4 regions of the Peribacillus sp. NJ11 genome follow, and region 3 is predicted to be linked to each of the others. Evidence: riboswitches for the same ligand, from Rfam matches in the RefSeq annotation. Region 3 holds a riboswitch; each other region holds the start of a gene.
What was found. Region 3 has a riboswitch for S-adenosylmethionine ahead of QUF86_RS21240 (Na+/H+ antiporter NhaC family protein). Riboswitches for the same ligand answer to the same signal wherever they lie in the genome.
Positions count from the first base shown of each region.

Region 1: linked by a shared signal. The riboswitch ahead of QUF86_RS07760 (methionine ABC transporter ATP-binding protein) and the one ahead of QUF86_RS21240 (Na+/H+ antiporter NhaC family protein) in region 3 are both predicted to bind S-adenosylmethionine.
Region 2: linked by a shared signal. The riboswitch ahead of mtnK (S-methyl-5-thioribose kinase) and the one ahead of QUF86_RS21240 (Na+/H+ antiporter NhaC family protein) in region 3 are both predicted to bind S-adenosylmethionine.
Region 4: linked by a shared signal. The riboswitch ahead of metK (methionine adenosyltransferase) and the one ahead of QUF86_RS21240 (Na+/H+ antiporter NhaC family protein) in region 3 are both predicted to bind S-adenosylmethionine.

Region 1 is NZ_JAUCFO010000001.1:1,590,343-1,594,370, reverse strand. Features, by position in the region: gene QUF86_RS07770 (MetQ/NlpA family ABC transporter substrate-binding protein) at 1-511, opposite strand, end outside; gene QUF86_RS07765 (methionine ABC transporter permease) at 527-1,195, opposite strand; gene QUF86_RS07760 (methionine ABC transporter ATP-binding protein) at 1,188-2,222, opposite strand; SAM riboswitch class I at 2,388-2,500, opposite strand; gene QUF86_RS07755 (O-acetylhomoserine aminocarboxypropyltransferase/cysteine synthase family protein) at 2,619-3,929, opposite strand.
Region 2 is NZ_JAUCFO010000001.1:3,485,369-3,489,396, reverse strand. Features, by position in the region: gene QUF86_RS17280 (pyridoxal phosphate-dependent aminotransferase) at 1-568, opposite strand, end outside; partial or broken gene QUF86_RS17275 (carbon-nitrogen family hydrolase) at 747-1,446, shown strand; SAM riboswitch class I at 1,518-1,671, shown strand; gene mtnK (S-methyl-5-thioribose kinase) at 1,750-2,952, shown strand; gene mtnA (S-methyl-5-thioribose-1-phosphate isomerase) at 2,967-4,013, shown strand.
Region 3 is NZ_JAUCFO010000001.1:4,328,356-4,332,383, forward strand. Features, by position in the region: gene QUF86_RS21235 (chromate transporter) at 1-150, shown strand, start outside; gene QUF86_RS21240 (Na+/H+ antiporter NhaC family protein) at 350-1,666, opposite strand; SAM riboswitch class I at 1,840-1,948, opposite strand; gene QUF86_RS21245 (SOS response-associated peptidase) at 2,284-2,955, opposite strand; gene QUF86_RS21250 (hypothetical protein) at 3,016-3,171, opposite strand; gene hutG (formimidoylglutamase) at 3,466-4,028, opposite strand, start outside.
Region 4 is NZ_JAUCFO010000001.1:1,811,736-1,815,763, reverse strand. Features, by position in the region: gene metK (methionine adenosyltransferase) at 249-1,442, opposite strand; SAM riboswitch class I at 1,605-1,767, opposite strand; gene pckA (phosphoenolpyruvate carboxykinase (ATP)) at 2,184-3,770, shown strand; gene QUF86_RS08990 (nucleotide sugar dehydrogenase) at 3,935-4,028, opposite strand, start outside.

The sequences.
Region 1 (4,028 bases), 2.7 Mb from region 3:
TAGCCGTCGTTTTATCGATTCCCTCTTTCAAAGTGATCAGGCCATTCTTTTCCAAAAGGGATAAAGCACGCCCATGATCAGCGACAGAGCTGCTTAAAATGATCGTTGCCCCATCAGGGAGTTTATCGATGGTTTTATATTTTTGTGAGTATAGAGCTATTGGCTCGATATGGATTCCGCCTGCATTAACGAAATCATATCCATTTTCTTTAATTTGGGATTCTAAATAAGGAATGTGCTGAAAATAGTTAGCATCCAATTCCTTATCATTTAAAGCCTTATTTGGTAAAACATAGTCCTGGAATGTTTCAATTTCCAATTCTATTCCTTTTTCTTCAAGAAGCGGCTTAGCTTCCTCTAGGATTTCAGCATGCGGAACATTGGATGCCCCTACGACTAATTTCTTCGATTCTTTTTCCGTTTCACTGCCGCCTTTATCCTTTTCACTTCCACAAGCAGCCAAAGCGATAGATAACACTAAAATCAATGCAAATCCTAAAAACTTTTTCATCCTTTTCATCTCCCTTTATCTTTTGTCCAATTTAGATGTAATCACATCTCCAATAATTTGAATTATGAAGACGATAATTAGAATAACGATAGTCGCTACAAGCGTAACGTCATTTTGATTTCTTTGATAGCCCTCCAGATAGGCTAGATTACCAAGTCCGCCTGCGCCGATGACTCCGGCCATTGCGGTATATCCAACCAATGCAATCGATGTTACCGTAATCCCGGAAATAAGGGCAGGCATCGACTCCGGAAGAAGGACCTTCCAAATGATCGTGCTCGTTTTTGCCCCCATCGATTTAGCGGCTTCAATTACACCTTTATCGATTTCACGGAGGCCGATTTCAACCATACGTGCATAAAATGGTGCCGCACCGATAATAAGTGCCGGCAGTGCAGCGTTCTCTCCGATCATGGAACCGACAAGCGCTTTAGTGAAAGGAATGAGCAGCACGATCAAAATAAGAAATGGAATGGAACGGAATATATTAACCACAGCACTAATGACCGCGTTGATTGCCCGGTTTTCCCACATATTCCCCTTCCCTGTCAAGAACAGGATCAATCCTAATAATATGCCTATAAAAAAGGTTGCCACTACAGAGATACTTGTCATATAAAGCGTTTCTTTCGTTGCTTCAATAATGTCTTCCCAATCAACATTCGGCAATAATTCTTCAAGCATGAGTAATCACCTCCACGCCTACCTGCTGTGCTTTAATGAATTCGATTGCGCGGAGCATTTCATCCTCTTTGCCATCAAGATGGATAAACAACGTTCCATATGAACCGCTTCTGGTTTGCGATATTTTACCTTGAACTATATTGACATCCAACTCGAAGTTACGTACAAGCTTAGTGATCAACGGGCTTTCTGCATGATCACCTACAAAAGTCAATTGAATCACTTTGCCTGCAGGAAAGCGTTCGAGCAGATGGTCCATCGTTTCTTTCGTTTCTTCCGGTTCCGTCACCTGTTGCACGAAACGCTTCGTCATTTGTTCTTTAGGATTCTTGAAAACATCCAGGACAGGTCCCTGTTCAACAACTTGCCCGCTTTCCATCACAGCCACACGATGACAGATTTTACGTATTACATGCATTTCATGTGTTATCAAGACAATCGTCAACCCGAGACGCTGATTGATGTCAACAAGCAATTCGAGTATAGAGTCGGTAGTCTGTGGATCCAAGGCAGAAGTCGCTTCATCACACAGCAGCACTTTAGGATCATTCGCTAGAGCCCTGGCTATTCCCACCCGTTGCTTTTGCCCTCCGCTTAATTGCGAAGGATAGGCCTTTTCTCTGCCTTCCAGTCCGACTAACTTGATCAATTCGTTCACACGTTTGGTGCGTTCAAATTTTGAAACTCCTGCAATTTCCAACGGGAAGGATATATTTTCCTGAACGGTCCTGGACCATAATAGATTGAAATGTTGGAAAATCATGCTGATTTCTTGACGGGCCTTACGAAGCTGAGCACCTTTAATTTTTGAAATTTCCTTCTCAGCCACCACAACGGATCCTTCTGTGGGTGTTTCCAATCCATTGAGCATCCTGATCAAAGTACTTTTCCCTGCTCCACTATAACCAATAATACCGAAAATCTCGCCTTTATTTATTTCAACATTCACATTATTTACAGCCTTAATCGTCTCACTGCTTCCTTTTCCTGTTCGGAACAGCTTACTGACTTTTGTCAATGTAATCATTAATCCTCACCTCTTTTATCCAATAAAACCTATGAACTTAGTTAATTTCTCTACATTATTATCTGTTTCCCCTACCAATTTTGCAATTCATGCAAAGGTTTTTCCTACTGAAATAGAAAAAACCTTTCTGCATGAGCAGAAAGGCAGGTGAAGAAACAGGCCTTCCTCTCATCTTCCAAAGTGATTAAACTTTGTGTGAATTGGCACCTTTCCAAGGAAATCTCCTTGTCGGTTGCCGGGTTTCATCGGGCACATCCCTCCACCTCTCTTGATAAGAGCTAATATATAGAATATTTGTACATCATTAAGTTCTTTAGTATGTTGAAATTTTATCATAGATAAAAAAGGAGCGCAATGTATAATATTTCTAGTTCAAGAATGCCCAGGACTTTTTGCTTAAACCGTTTTAGAAGTCAAGGAGACGATATTCGTCGCTTTTTCAATTGCCTGCTCCAAATCTTCTATTAAATCCTCTACATTTTCAATCCCAATGGATAAACGGACTTGATCAGCACGCACACCAGCTTTCGCCAGACCTGCATCATTCAATTGCTGATGGGTCGTACTGGCAGGGTGAATGATTAAACTCTTCGCATCCCCTACATTCGCTACATGGGACCATAATTCCACCGAATTGATAAGTTTCGCCCCGGCTTCGCGGTCTCCCTTTATTCCAAAAGTCACAACAGATCCTGCTCCCTTAGGCAAATATTTATCCGCAAGGGCTTTATCGGGATGATCCTCATTAGCAGGATGCGAAACCCAAGTCACGGCAGGGTGATTTTTCAAATATTGAAGTACAGACTTCGTGTTCGAAAGATGCTCTTTCATCCTCACATGCAGCGTTTCAAGTCCAAGCGTAAACTGGAATGCGCTTTGGGCACTTAGCGCAGGGCCTAAATCACGAAGTAACTGCACTCGGGCTTTCGTTATAAAAGCGGCTGGTCCAACTGCCTCGGCGTATACCAGACCGTCGTAACTTGGATCAGGCTCCGTAAAGCCAGGGTAGTTTGGCGAGTTCCAATCGAACTTCCCGCCATCCACGATGACACCGCCTAAGGTGGTTCCATTTCCCAGAAGCCATTTTGTAGCGGAATGGATGACAATATCCGCTCCAAAATCAATTGGTCTGCATAGATACGGTGTAGCGAAGGTATTATCAATGATTAAAGGTATCCCGGCATCGTGGGCAATGTCGGCTACCGCTTCAATATCAAGGACCCTCAAACTTGGATTTCCGATCGTTTCGGCAAATATGGCTTTAGTTCTTGGCGTAATCGCCCTTTTGAAATTTTCAGGGTCATCAGGAGAAACGAACTTCACTTTAATCCCATATTTAGGAAGAGTGTTTTCAAAAAGATTATACGTACCGCCATATAAAGTGGAGGCTGAAACGATCTCATCCCCTGCACCGGCAATATTCAAGATTGACAGTGAGATGGCAGCCATTCCGCTTGCTGTTGCCAATCCGCCGATACCGCCTTCCAATAAGGCCATTCTTTCCTCAAAAACGCTGACCGTGGGATTATGTAGTCGTGTATATATATAGCCATTCTCCTTTAAACCAAATAAATTCGCTGCATGGTCAGTGTCTTTGAACAAGTATGCATTGCTTTGGTAGATCGGGACTGCACGTGCACCTGTTTCATCAGCTTGCAAACCGCCATGAACACTCAATGTTTCGAAACGTAACTTTTTCTCTGACATACTATTTCTCCTCTTTCTCTATGGATTTAGTAGGAATTAAATTGAAACCGGGCCTTTCATAAACAAAAAAACCACTTCCATAAGAAGAGGTTTTAATAA
Region 2 (4,028 bases), 840 kb from region 3:
AGAAACTTTCAGTTGCAGAAGCTCCTGTGGGATTATTCGGATAGTTCAAGAACATCATTTTGGCTTTATCAAGCACTTCTTTATGTATGTCATTGTATTTCGGAAGAAAATCATTTTCTTCTGTCAAGGGCATCAGTTCGGTCTTTGCCTGGGCTAAAACGACACCGGAAAGATAATCCGGATAGCCGGGATCTGGAACAAGGATCGTATCACCTGGATTCAATAAACACTGCGGCAGTTCGACAAGACCTGCCTTCCCCCCGAAGAGAATCGCCACTTCACTATTCGGATCCAGCTTGACACCATATTCACGTTCATAAAAGACGGCAGCAGCATCTTTTAAATATTGATGTCCCCGAAACGGCGAATATTTATGATTAATCGTTTTTTCAGCGGCAACCTGTAAACTTTTCACGATATGTTCAGGCGTCGGTTGATCAGGATTTCCCTGGCCTAAATTAATGACATCATGACCCTGCGCCGTAATCGCATTGACTTTTGCGACTAGAGATGCAAAAAATTGCTTGGGCAGTTTTTGAAGTTGTCTGGATTTTTCGAATTGCAACATTTATACACCTTCTCTGAAATTTCTTGAAATTCTAGACACAAATGATATATGTTTATCATAGTCTTGTAAAGCATTTTTTACATGTGGGTTTTAAACGATGAAGTGGAAAATTGCCTGCATTCAATTGGATATTGCCTTCGGGCAACCAGATATCAATTTTCAGGTTGCAGAATAATGGATGGAAATAGCAGCAATGTCCAAACCCGATATCGTTATTTTACCAGAGCTTTGGTCAACAGGATACGACTTGACCAGGTTAAATGAGATTGCTGATGAAGAAGCAGAAAAAACGATTGAATGTTTAAAAGATCAGGTAAAGAAACACCAGTTTCACATAATTGGGGGTTCCGTTGCCAAAAAGCAAGCAAGGGCATCTATAACACCATGATCATCATCAATAAGCATGGAAATCTCATAAAAGAATATGATAAGCTTCACTTATTTCAGTTAATGGATGAACATCATTTCCTGCAGCCAGGTGAAAAAGATGGTTTATTTACTCTTGATGAAAAAATATGTGCTGGATTCATTTGTTATGACATCCGTTTTCCTGAATGGCAGCGAGCCCATACTGTTCAAGGCGCCGAAGTTCTATTCGTAATGGCAGAATGGCCAAAGCCCAGACTCGACACTGGAGAGCCTTATTGATTAGCCGTGCCATCGAGAACCAAGTATATGTTGTAGCCGTTAACCGTTCAGGTTCGGATGTCAATAATATATTTGCGGGTCATTCCTTGATTATTGATCCATTGGGGAATATCATAAGTGAAGCCGGAGAAGCAAAAGAACTCTTGACAGGCACCTTGGACTTCAATAAAGTTACGGAAGCACGGAACAAAATACCCGTATTCGAATATCGTCGGCCGGATTATTATTAATTTTCCCATTGACAAACTATTTAAAAAGTTGATATTATTTTCCCGAAGATTAAAATTTCAGAAAACATATACTCTTATCAAGAGCAGGCTGAGGGATAAAGGCCCTATGAAGCCCAGCAACCGACTGTAATACCATTGTGAAATGGGGCGGATTCACCGCCGGATTATAAAATCCACAGAGCACGGTGCTAATTCCACCAGAATTCATTTTCTGGAAGATAAGAGGTCCGAAGCCAAAACTTCTGCCTCTTTCTATATGAAAGAGGCTTTTTTATTCTTATTTTGAATCTGGAGGGGAAAAGAATGACTCAAAACCATTCAAATTTTAAGAGATTGACAAACGAAACAGCTATAACCCTTGCAAAAAAACTTGGGTTGGTCAATGCGGATGCAAGTTTAAACTGTAAAGAAATCGGCGATGGAAATTTAAATTATGTTTTTCATATTACAGACACAGTCACAAACAAAGGAATAATAATCAAACAAGCGGTCCCTTATGCCAAGGTACTTGGTGAAAGCTGGCCGCTGACATTGAAAAGGGCAGCCATTGAAGCGAATGCACTGATTCATTTCAGAAGCTATTGCCCGGAATTCGTACCGCAAGTCTATTATTCGGATGAACAGCTTGCCATTACAGTCATGGAAGATTTATCGCACTTGAAAATCGTTAGAAAAGGCTTGATCGAAGGCGATCAATATCCATTGCTTTCACAGCATATTGGTGAATATGTAGCGAAGACGGCATTTTATACATCAGATTATCATTTAGAACCATCCGCGAAAAAGGAAGTGGCCCGACATTTCACGAATCCGGAACTCTGCAAAATCACTGAGGTCTTTATTTTCACGGATCCATTTTTTGAGGAACTCCCGGGAGATTTCGAGCTGGAATTGACTGATGCCGCCAAAAATATTTGGAATGATCAAGAAGTGATACTTGAGGTAGCTAAGCTGAAACAAAGCTTTGAAACCGAGCAGGAAGCCTTGCTTCATGGAGATTTACATACTGGAAGTATTTTTGCAAGTGAAACTGAAACAAAGGTTATTGATCCGGAATTCGCTTTTTATGGGCCCGTTGGTTTTGACCTTGGTCAATACACCGCCAACCTTCTCTTTCAGGCAATTACACGTAATGGCGTTGGAAAGGAAGAGATTTTCTCACACCTTCATGAATTTTGGAATGCCTTTGAAGAAACTTATACCGAATTATGGGAAGGCCAAAATAAAAGCCCATTCCGCCATGTGAAAGGTTATCTGCCTTATTTACTGACAAAATTCAAAAAAGATGCATTCGGTTTTGCCGGCTGTGAACTGATTCGGCGAACCATTGGCCTTTCCCATGTTGCCGATTTAAACGTCATTGAAAATAAAGATACAAGGATCGCTGCCAAAACGGCAACATTGGAAATTGGTGCATTTTTAATTAAAAAACGAGAAGAATTGGATGTTCCAGCTGTCATTGAAGCGTTGAAGCAACGTACACTGCCATCTTATTCAACCCTTTAAAAGGAGACCTGCACATGACTACACTAGCACCCTTACCATATTCGGTACAATGGGATGATACCCATATTACATTATTAAATCAACAAGCCCTTCCTTCCATAACTGAATTTATTGAACTTCATTCTGTTGATGATGTATATGACAGCATATTGACATTAAAAGTTCGTGGTGCCCCAGCAATTGGACTGACGGCAGCATTTGGTGTTGCACTTGGTGCCAAACAGGAAACAACCGCTGAATTAGGGGAATTCAAGAAAAATGTAACGAGGCATATTGAAAAACTCGCTTCTTCACGGCCAACTGCAGTCAACCTTTTTTGGGCGTTAAGGAGGATGGAGAATACGTTGAAAGCAGCGCAAAGCATTTCAACTGCCAAGGAAGCACTTGTATCGGAGGCCCAAGCCATCTTTGCTGAAGATGAAGAAATGTGCAGGAAAATCGGGGAACATGGTTTATCCTTATTCGCTAAAGGAGATTCCATCCTAACGCATTGCAACGCTGGAGGGATTGCCACAGCCCGTTATGGAACAGCCCTGGCTCCCTTCCACCTGGCTAAAGAAAGGGACTTTCCGCTAAAAGTGTACGCTTGTGAAACCAGGCCTGTCCTGCAAGGGGCGCGTTTGACGGCTTGGGAATTGATGCAAGCGGGGGTTGACGTCACCTTAATTTCTGATAATATGGCCGCCCATACGATTCACCAGAAACGAATAAATGGAATTATAGTCGGGGCCGACAGAATTGCGGCTAATGGAGATACAGCCAATAAAATCGGGACATTGGGATTGGCCATTTTAGCCAAGCACTTTGGTATCCCTTTTTATGTGGCGGCTCCATCAAGCACCTTCGACCTTTCAATCCAATCCGGCACATCCATCCCGATCGAAGAACGGCATGAAGCGGAAATCACTTTCATTCAAGGTGTAAGGATCGCCCCGGAAAACGTGAAGACTTTCAATCCAGCCTTTGATGTTACACCGAATCATCTAATTACAGGCATCATTACAGAAAACGGCATCATAACACCGGATTTCATCAAAAACATTCCGGATTTCGTTAAATGATCCAAGTTTTATTGG
Region 3 (4,028 bases):
AATCATTTGATAGCCCTGAACTTTTCATGGCATACGATAAGCTTATTACTCGTTTTTGGATTATCGTTATTTGCCCTATTGAAATTACGCTGGCACCCAGCCTATGTCATTATTCTTTCTGGTTTAGTTGGTGTTGTCCTCTATTCATAACGACTAGCTCACACAACCATTATGCGTTGGGTTAATCAATATGAATCGTAATTCCTAAACATTGATAACACTTAAACTGATGGAAGATCGAGGGTACATCGCTCTTTTTAATTATTTTTCACCAATGTTTCCATACACCTTACAAAGTAAAACCCTGAATCTAATGATTCAGGGTTTATTTTCATGCTTATTCTCATTATTAAGAAGTACGTTTCTTCGTTTCTTTATCTACCGGCTGAAATCGCGGATAACCAATCAAGATGGCTATGACTCCACAAAGGCCAATTAGTATTGGGTAATATGAATACGGCAAGATGCTTAACGGAGAAATATGTGCTACCCCAGCTGCAACAAGCAGTTGTGCCCCATATGGAATTAACCCCTGAATGCAGCATGCAAAAACATCAAGTAAGCTCGCCGATTTACGCGGATCGATTCCATACTTTTCAGCAATATTTTTGGCAAGTGGCCCGGCAATGATAATTGATATCGTGTTATTTGCCGTGGAAAGGTTCGTCAAACCAACAAGCCCGGCAATGCTGAATTCAGCCCCTTTTTTAGTTTTGCTGTTTCGGGTTACGAGGTGGAGAAGATAATCGATACCGCCATTATGCTTGATTACAGCTACCATTCCTGCGATTAAAATGGCCAGGAAAGAGATTTCATACATTCCCGCCATCCCTTCTCCGATTTTTTGAATGACACCCAACGGTTGATAACTTCCATCCGCCAAGCCGATAATTCCGGCAAATACGATTCCGATGGATAGGACCAGGAACACATTGACACCTGCCAATGCAGTGATCAATACACAAAGATACGGAAGGATCTTCACCCAATTATAAGAATGTTGAGCGATGGCAGCTTGTTCACCCATTGTTAAAATTCCAAGGATGACACATGTGATGATGGCCGCAGGTAAAACAATGAAAAAATTCACTTTGAACTTATCCTTCATTTTCGTTCCCTGCGTACGAACTGCAGCGATTGTCGTATCTGAAATGAAGGAAAGGTTATCCCCAAACATCGCACCACCAATAACGGCCGCCATTGAAAAGGCAAGCGAAATATCGGTTTGCTCACTAATTCCCACCCCAATAGGTGCTAGTGCTACAATCGTTCCCATGCTCGTCCCCATGGATAGAGAGATAAAGCAAGCGATGATGAAAATCCCTACCATTAATAGATTTTGCGGAAAAACCGCTAAGGCAAGATTCACCGTAGATTCAACTGCCCCCATGCCATTTGCAACTTCGGCAAAAGCGCCTGCCAAAAGGAAAATGATAACCATTAACATAATATTGGCATCCCCGGCGCCTTTACAGAAAATTTCAACCTTTTGATTGAAAGACTCTTTCCGATTCATTGCCAATGCAGCTGCCGATGCAATTGAAATCGCTACAATCACCGGAAAAGAATAAAAATCTTTTGTAATGATTCCGGACCCTATAAATAAAATCAAAAAAACGACAAATGGGATCAATGCCCACGGATTCCCTTTATTGTTTGCACTCATGATGTACACCTCTTTTTATTTTTCCCATGACATGTGTCACAGCACTTATTCTTCTAACATTTTTCGTAAATAACACCTTCATGGAAGCTATAGCTAAAAATACTTTCAGCATAAAAAAGACCTCTTCCATTAAACACAACAAGAAGAGGTCTTTTAATTTATAAAAAACGCCCTCCTTATCTTTCAGGCAAAAATCAGCCTGCTGGATTTGGCACAGCACTCCTATTAAAGTCTGCTGCCGAGACATCTTCGGGCCAGTCCCTCCGTCTCTCTTGATAAGAAGATTTAAATTATATAATGATATTATCAAATGCACCGGTGTCCAAGAGAAAAGAAGCAGGCTGGTAACTTGCTATAACCGCTCCAAGTTTACCTCTGTCCACTCTCGGAAAGTGACATCGAAAGCCTTATTGAAAAGCAAATATAAGAGTACAGCATTTTATGTATTTTCGCAAGGTTTAGTTTAAAAGTATTTCAAATGTGGACCTTAATATTTTAAACGGACTTTTACATGTACAGTAAATAAGGTATTTGGGTTAATTGTGATATTTGGATGAAATCTCAAATAATGTCATTTGTCTGGACGGAACTAAAATAAAAAGAGGTCAAAGGACCTCTTAGCAAATTTGTTGTATTAGGTTTGGTGAATTATTTTTAGTTGAGTTCACATCAGTCGATACCTCAAATGCTTCCATTTGTTCAGAATCGAATGATTTTAAATACTGCTGTAGAAAGGCAGGATCATTAATGGATGGATTCAACCAATCTTTTTCATCTTCAGGTTTAAGGATGACAGGCATGCGGTCATGAATGCTGGTCATTAGCTCATTAGGAACGGTTGTTATAACTGAGCACGAATAGATGTTGATTCCTTCTGGAGATTTCCAGGATTCCCAGAGACCTGCCATTCCAAATGGCGCATGATTTTTAAGCTTTATTCGCATGGGTATTTTTCGCCTGGGTTCCTTCTTCCACTCATAAAATGAATCAGCGATTATCAAGCATCGTTTCTTCTTATACGCATTCTTGAAGCTTGCCTTCTCAGCAATGGTTTCCGCTCTGGCATTGATCATTTTGTAGCCCAGTTTTTCATCTTTTGCCCAGAAAGGAATGAGTCCCCACCGAAGATATCCAAGTCGATTCCTTGCTCCGTCATTAATGACGGATAGCACGGAGTGGGAAGGTGCAATATTGTAGCTGAATTGGTATTCTTCATCAAAAGGTCCTTGAATATTAAACCGTTCTTTTATTTCTTCAATGTCCGTGAAAAGCGTGAAACGTCCGCACATAATATCGCCTACCGTTTTAGGATTTATTACAGTGTAACAAATAGGACGGGCAGGTACAAATCAGCGTTCTAAAATCCTGATGTCGGTAAATGGTTGATTAAATAATTCGCTGGAAATCAAAAGTGTGCCCAGGACTTCTCTCTCATCTTCAGCTTTAATGATTTCTGACAAAATTAAGGTACTGCCATTCCTGACCGTTACATTATATTCATTCATAGGATCCCCCTCATTAGGCTAGATGGTTGTTATTATAAACCAAAAACCCACAAGTATCATTATTGACCTTTAGTAGAGTCGTAGTTAATCCACTAATGATGAGTCTATATAGGAGTACACCGCTATTTACATATACATAAAAAAGACTGTCCATGAATGATCACAGACAGTCTGGTCAACAGGTTTTTCACTTCAACAAATTTTTACCGGTGATGATAATGGGGATAGCAAAAAGGTCGATGAGGAATGCCTCTTGTTATTCCGTGGGAGTTACCCATAATCCATGTCCATTTATTATTTAAAATTCAGCAAAACCTCATTTATTAAATGTGCTGCCAATGTAACCGTTTTATTATTTTCGTCCAACGAAGGATTCACTTCCGAGATATCAAAGGAGAGGATCTTTTCATTTGATACGACATGCCTAATAATCGCACGGACCAATTTCGGATTAAGTCCAAACGGAGAGGGTGCACTTACCCCAGGTGCGTAGGCTGAATCAATAACGTCCGTACATAATGTAAGAATAATGAAGTCATTTTTCTTAACGAATTCATTTATCCGCTGCTTGGTTTCATCCATTTCGTTCAATGACAAATCTTCTTCCAATATGTAATCGACCTTATTCCTCTCAGCAGTTTCAAACAGGGCCTTCGTATTTCCCTGTTTCTGAATTCCGACACATAAATATCCACAACTTTGATCCTCATCCAAAATCTGCTTAAACATCGTTCCTGATGAACTTTCTTTTTCATAAGGCCTCATATCAAAGTGAGCATCAATATTAATGATTCCTAACCTAGCCTTTGGGCCAATGTATTTTCTAATCCCAAGATAATGGCCATAAAAGGTTTCAT
Region 4 (4,028 bases), 2.5 Mb from region 3:
AACTCTGAGTATTTGCTCCAATTTCACGAGTATACGACCCTGACTCACAAGTATATGCTTCTAACTCGCGAGTAAATGCTCCAATTTCACGAGTATTTGCTCCTAACTCGCGAGTATTTGCTCCAATTTCACGAGTAAACTCCTAACTCTAGAGTAACTATCGATTTCTTGAATTATTCCCCCTGAAGGCAAAATTAATCCATAGAAAAAAGGTGCCCCGCTTTTGCGGGACACCTTTTTTCTATGGATTATGCTTGTGCTTTTAATGTTTCTGCTTTATCCGTGCGTTCCCATGGAAGATCGACATCTGTACGGCCAAAATGTCCGTATGCAGCTGTTTGTTTGTAGATTGGGCGACGAAGATCAAGCATTTTGATGATACCAGCTGGACGAAGGTCGAAGTTTGCACGAACTAGGTCAACTAGGACTTCTTCGCTAACTGTACCAGTTCCGAATGTATCAATCGAGATCGATACAGGCTCTGCCACACCAATTGCGTATGCCAATTGAACTTCCGCTTTGTCAGCAAGGCCAGCGGCAACGATGTTTTTCGCAACGTAACGCGCTGCATATGCCGCAGAACGGTCAACTTTAGTAGCATCCTTACCAGAGAATGCACCACCGCCGTGACGAGCGTATCCGCCGTACGTATCAACGATGATTTTACGTCCAGTAAGACCAGCATCCCCTTGAGGTCCGCCAATTACGAAACGGCCGGTCGGGTTGATGAAGTACTTAGTTTGAGCATCGATCAATTCAGCTGGAACAACTGCTTTAATCACATGTTCTTTTATATCGGCTTGAATTTGTTCAAGCGTAATTTCTGCATCATGCTGTGTAGAGATAACGATCGTATCTACACGTACAGGACGGTTATTCTCATCATACTCCACAGTTACCTGTGTTTTACCATCAGGGCGTAAGTAAGCAAGAGTTTCATCTTTACGAACTTTAGCCAAGCGGAATGAAAGTTTATGTGCCAATGAAATCGGAAGCGGCATAAGCTCTTCTGTTTCATTACAAGCAAATCCGAACATAAGACCTTGGTCCCCTGCACCGATTGCATCGATTTCTTCCTCTGACATGTTTCCTTCACGAGCTTCCAATGCTTTATCGACGCCAGCTGCGATATCGGCAGACTGCTCATCAATGGAACTCAATACAGCACAAGTTTCAGCATCGAAACCGTATTTCGCACGTGTGTAACCAATTCCTGCAATGGTATCACGAACGATACGCGGAATATCCACGTAAGCGGATGTTGTAATTTCACCAGCAACAAGCACAAGACCTGTTGTTACACTTGTTTCACACGCAACACGTGCATTTGCATCCTTAGCAAGGATAGCATCTAAAATGGAATCTGAAATCTGATCACAAATTTTGTCCGGATGGCCCTCTGTAACAGATTCAGAAGTAAATAGACGTTTCTTTGACATCATATTTCCTCCTTGGAAGTTAGTATGTTGTAGGCATAAGCCTGATTTTTACGGAACTCGTTTCCCTCATTAGTTTCAACTATAGACACAGAATTACTTATAAAAACACAAAAACCTTCCCTGGCAAATGAGGAAAGGTTTAAAATTCTGTCTTCTATCCTTTCACTCTTATCGTTCAAGGGTTTTTTACCTTGCTCAGGTTAGCACCATCACCACTATTCCTTGAAGAACATCGCTTTATTTTCGGCGATCGATCTTGGAGTCAAGTTCAATATGGCAGGTTGCTGGGTTTCAAAGGGCCTGTCCCTCCACCAACTCGGGATAAGAGAATCCGTACAATTTAAGATAATATCGTATCAGGTTGGAACTTGTCAATGTTTTTCTAAAAAGAACATATCCCCCCACTTGAAAAAACGGGTTGTTTCAGCGTCTTCAAAGGGTTTCCAAGGCAGACTGCGAATAGAAATGTTGAAAATTGCCATTAATAATAGAAAATAAAGCATACTAACAGGAACGGCCAATTAGAAATATGTTGCTTAATTACTTCCTATTTAAAATAAAATTTTCACTCCATGTAAGTATATGCAATAGTAATGACTCGGTTCCTGCGCCTTAATAATGAAAAATGATTAACGCAACCAGTTGAAAATAATCACAAATTAAAAGAAATAGTATAGACTATTTAAATGAATGTGTTATACTAATTGTAATATAAAAACTTAAACAAAGGAAGGTATCTCATATATGAATTCTGTAGATGTTTCTAATGAGTTACACCAGTTATTAACAGGAAACAATGTTCAAACTCAACTTTCAGTTCCTCAATTGGTCGAAAAAGTATTAAGCAGAAATGAAGGCGTACTAACATCAACTGGCGCAGTAAAAGCTGAAACCGGCAAATATACTGGTCGTTCACCTAAAGATAAATATATCGTGGAAGAAGCATCCGTTAAGGATAAAGTCGATTGGGGTTCAGTGAACCAGCCAATTTCTGAAGATGTGTTCAATAAACTATATAATAAAGTAGTTGACTACCTAAAAGCAAAAGAAGAGATTTTCGTTTTCAAAGGTTTCGCTGGTGCAGACGAATCATCACGTCTTCCAATCCGAGTTGTTAACGAATATGCTTGGCATAATCTTTTTGCCCATACTTTGTTCATCCGTCCGAACGAAGAGGAATTAAGAGGTCACGAAGCTGAATTCACAATTCTTTCGGCACCTAATTTCAAAGCAGACCCAGAAGTGGACGGGACTTCATCTGAAACTTTCATCATCGTTTCATTTGAACGCCGTACCATCCTGATCGGCGGAACGGAATATGCAGGAGAAATGAAAAAATCGATCTTCTCGATCATGAACTACTTACTTCCAGAGGCTGGAATCCTTCCAATGCATTGCTCTGCTAACGTAGGACGTGAAGGGGACGTCGCTTTATTCTTCGGACTGTCTGGAACAGGTAAAACAACTTTATCCGCAGACACTAGCCGTAAACTGATTGGCGATGACGAGCACGGCTGGTCTTCTAACGGTGTATTCAACATCGAAGGTGGCTGCTATGCGAAAACGATCAACCTTTCACGTGAAAAAGAACCACAAATTTTCGATGCGATCCGCTTCGGTGCCGTATTGGAAAATGTAGTTGTGGACCCGGATACACGTGAAGCGGACTATGATGACAGTTCATTGACTGAAAACACCCGTGCTGCATACCAAATGCAAGCGATCGATAACATCGTGAACCCAAGTATTGCAGGACACCCAAATACAATCATTTTCTTAACAGCTGATGCTTCAGGCGTTCTGCCTCCAATCAGCAAGCTTTCCAAAGAACAGGCAATGTTCCATTTCCTAAGTGGTTACACTAGTAAATTGGCTGGTACTGAAAGAGGGGTAACTTCTCCGGAAGCTACATTCTCCACTTGCTTCGGTTCACCGTTCTTACCGCTTCCCGCTCAACGCTATGCTGAGATGCTTGGTGATAAAATTGACGAGCACAATGCAAAAGTATACCTTGTCAACACTGGGTGGACTGGCGGAGCATACGGAACCGGAAGCCGTATGAAACTTGCTTACACTCGTGCGATGGTACAAGCGGCACTTGAAGGTGAATTAGCGAACATCGAAACGATCAAGGATGAAATCTTCGGTTTGGATATCCCGCTTCATGTTCCTGGAGTTCCTGACGAAGTGCTTCAACCAATCAAGACTTGGGCAGATCCTGCAGCTTATAAACAAGCAGCAACAGCTCTTGCAGCTCAATTCCGTGAAAACTTCAAGAAATTCGGTAGCGTTCCAAGTGAAATCGAAGAACTTGGCGGACCGACAGCTTAATAAATTGTACACAAAAGGACCAAGCTCTTGCTTGGTCCTTTCTTCATTGGTTTTCCGCTCCCCCCGTGCCAGTTGCAGAGCTTGACTTTCAACCACAAAAAGGGCACTGTCCATAGTCAGCGCCCCCTTTATCCTTATTCCATTATCGATGTTTGTCCAAGTTTTTAGATGATCGCTTTATTCCTGGCTTTTTTCATGGACATCGTTTTGTATTGATATATATTGCCCAGGTTGGCCACCGGGACATCGGTTTCATTC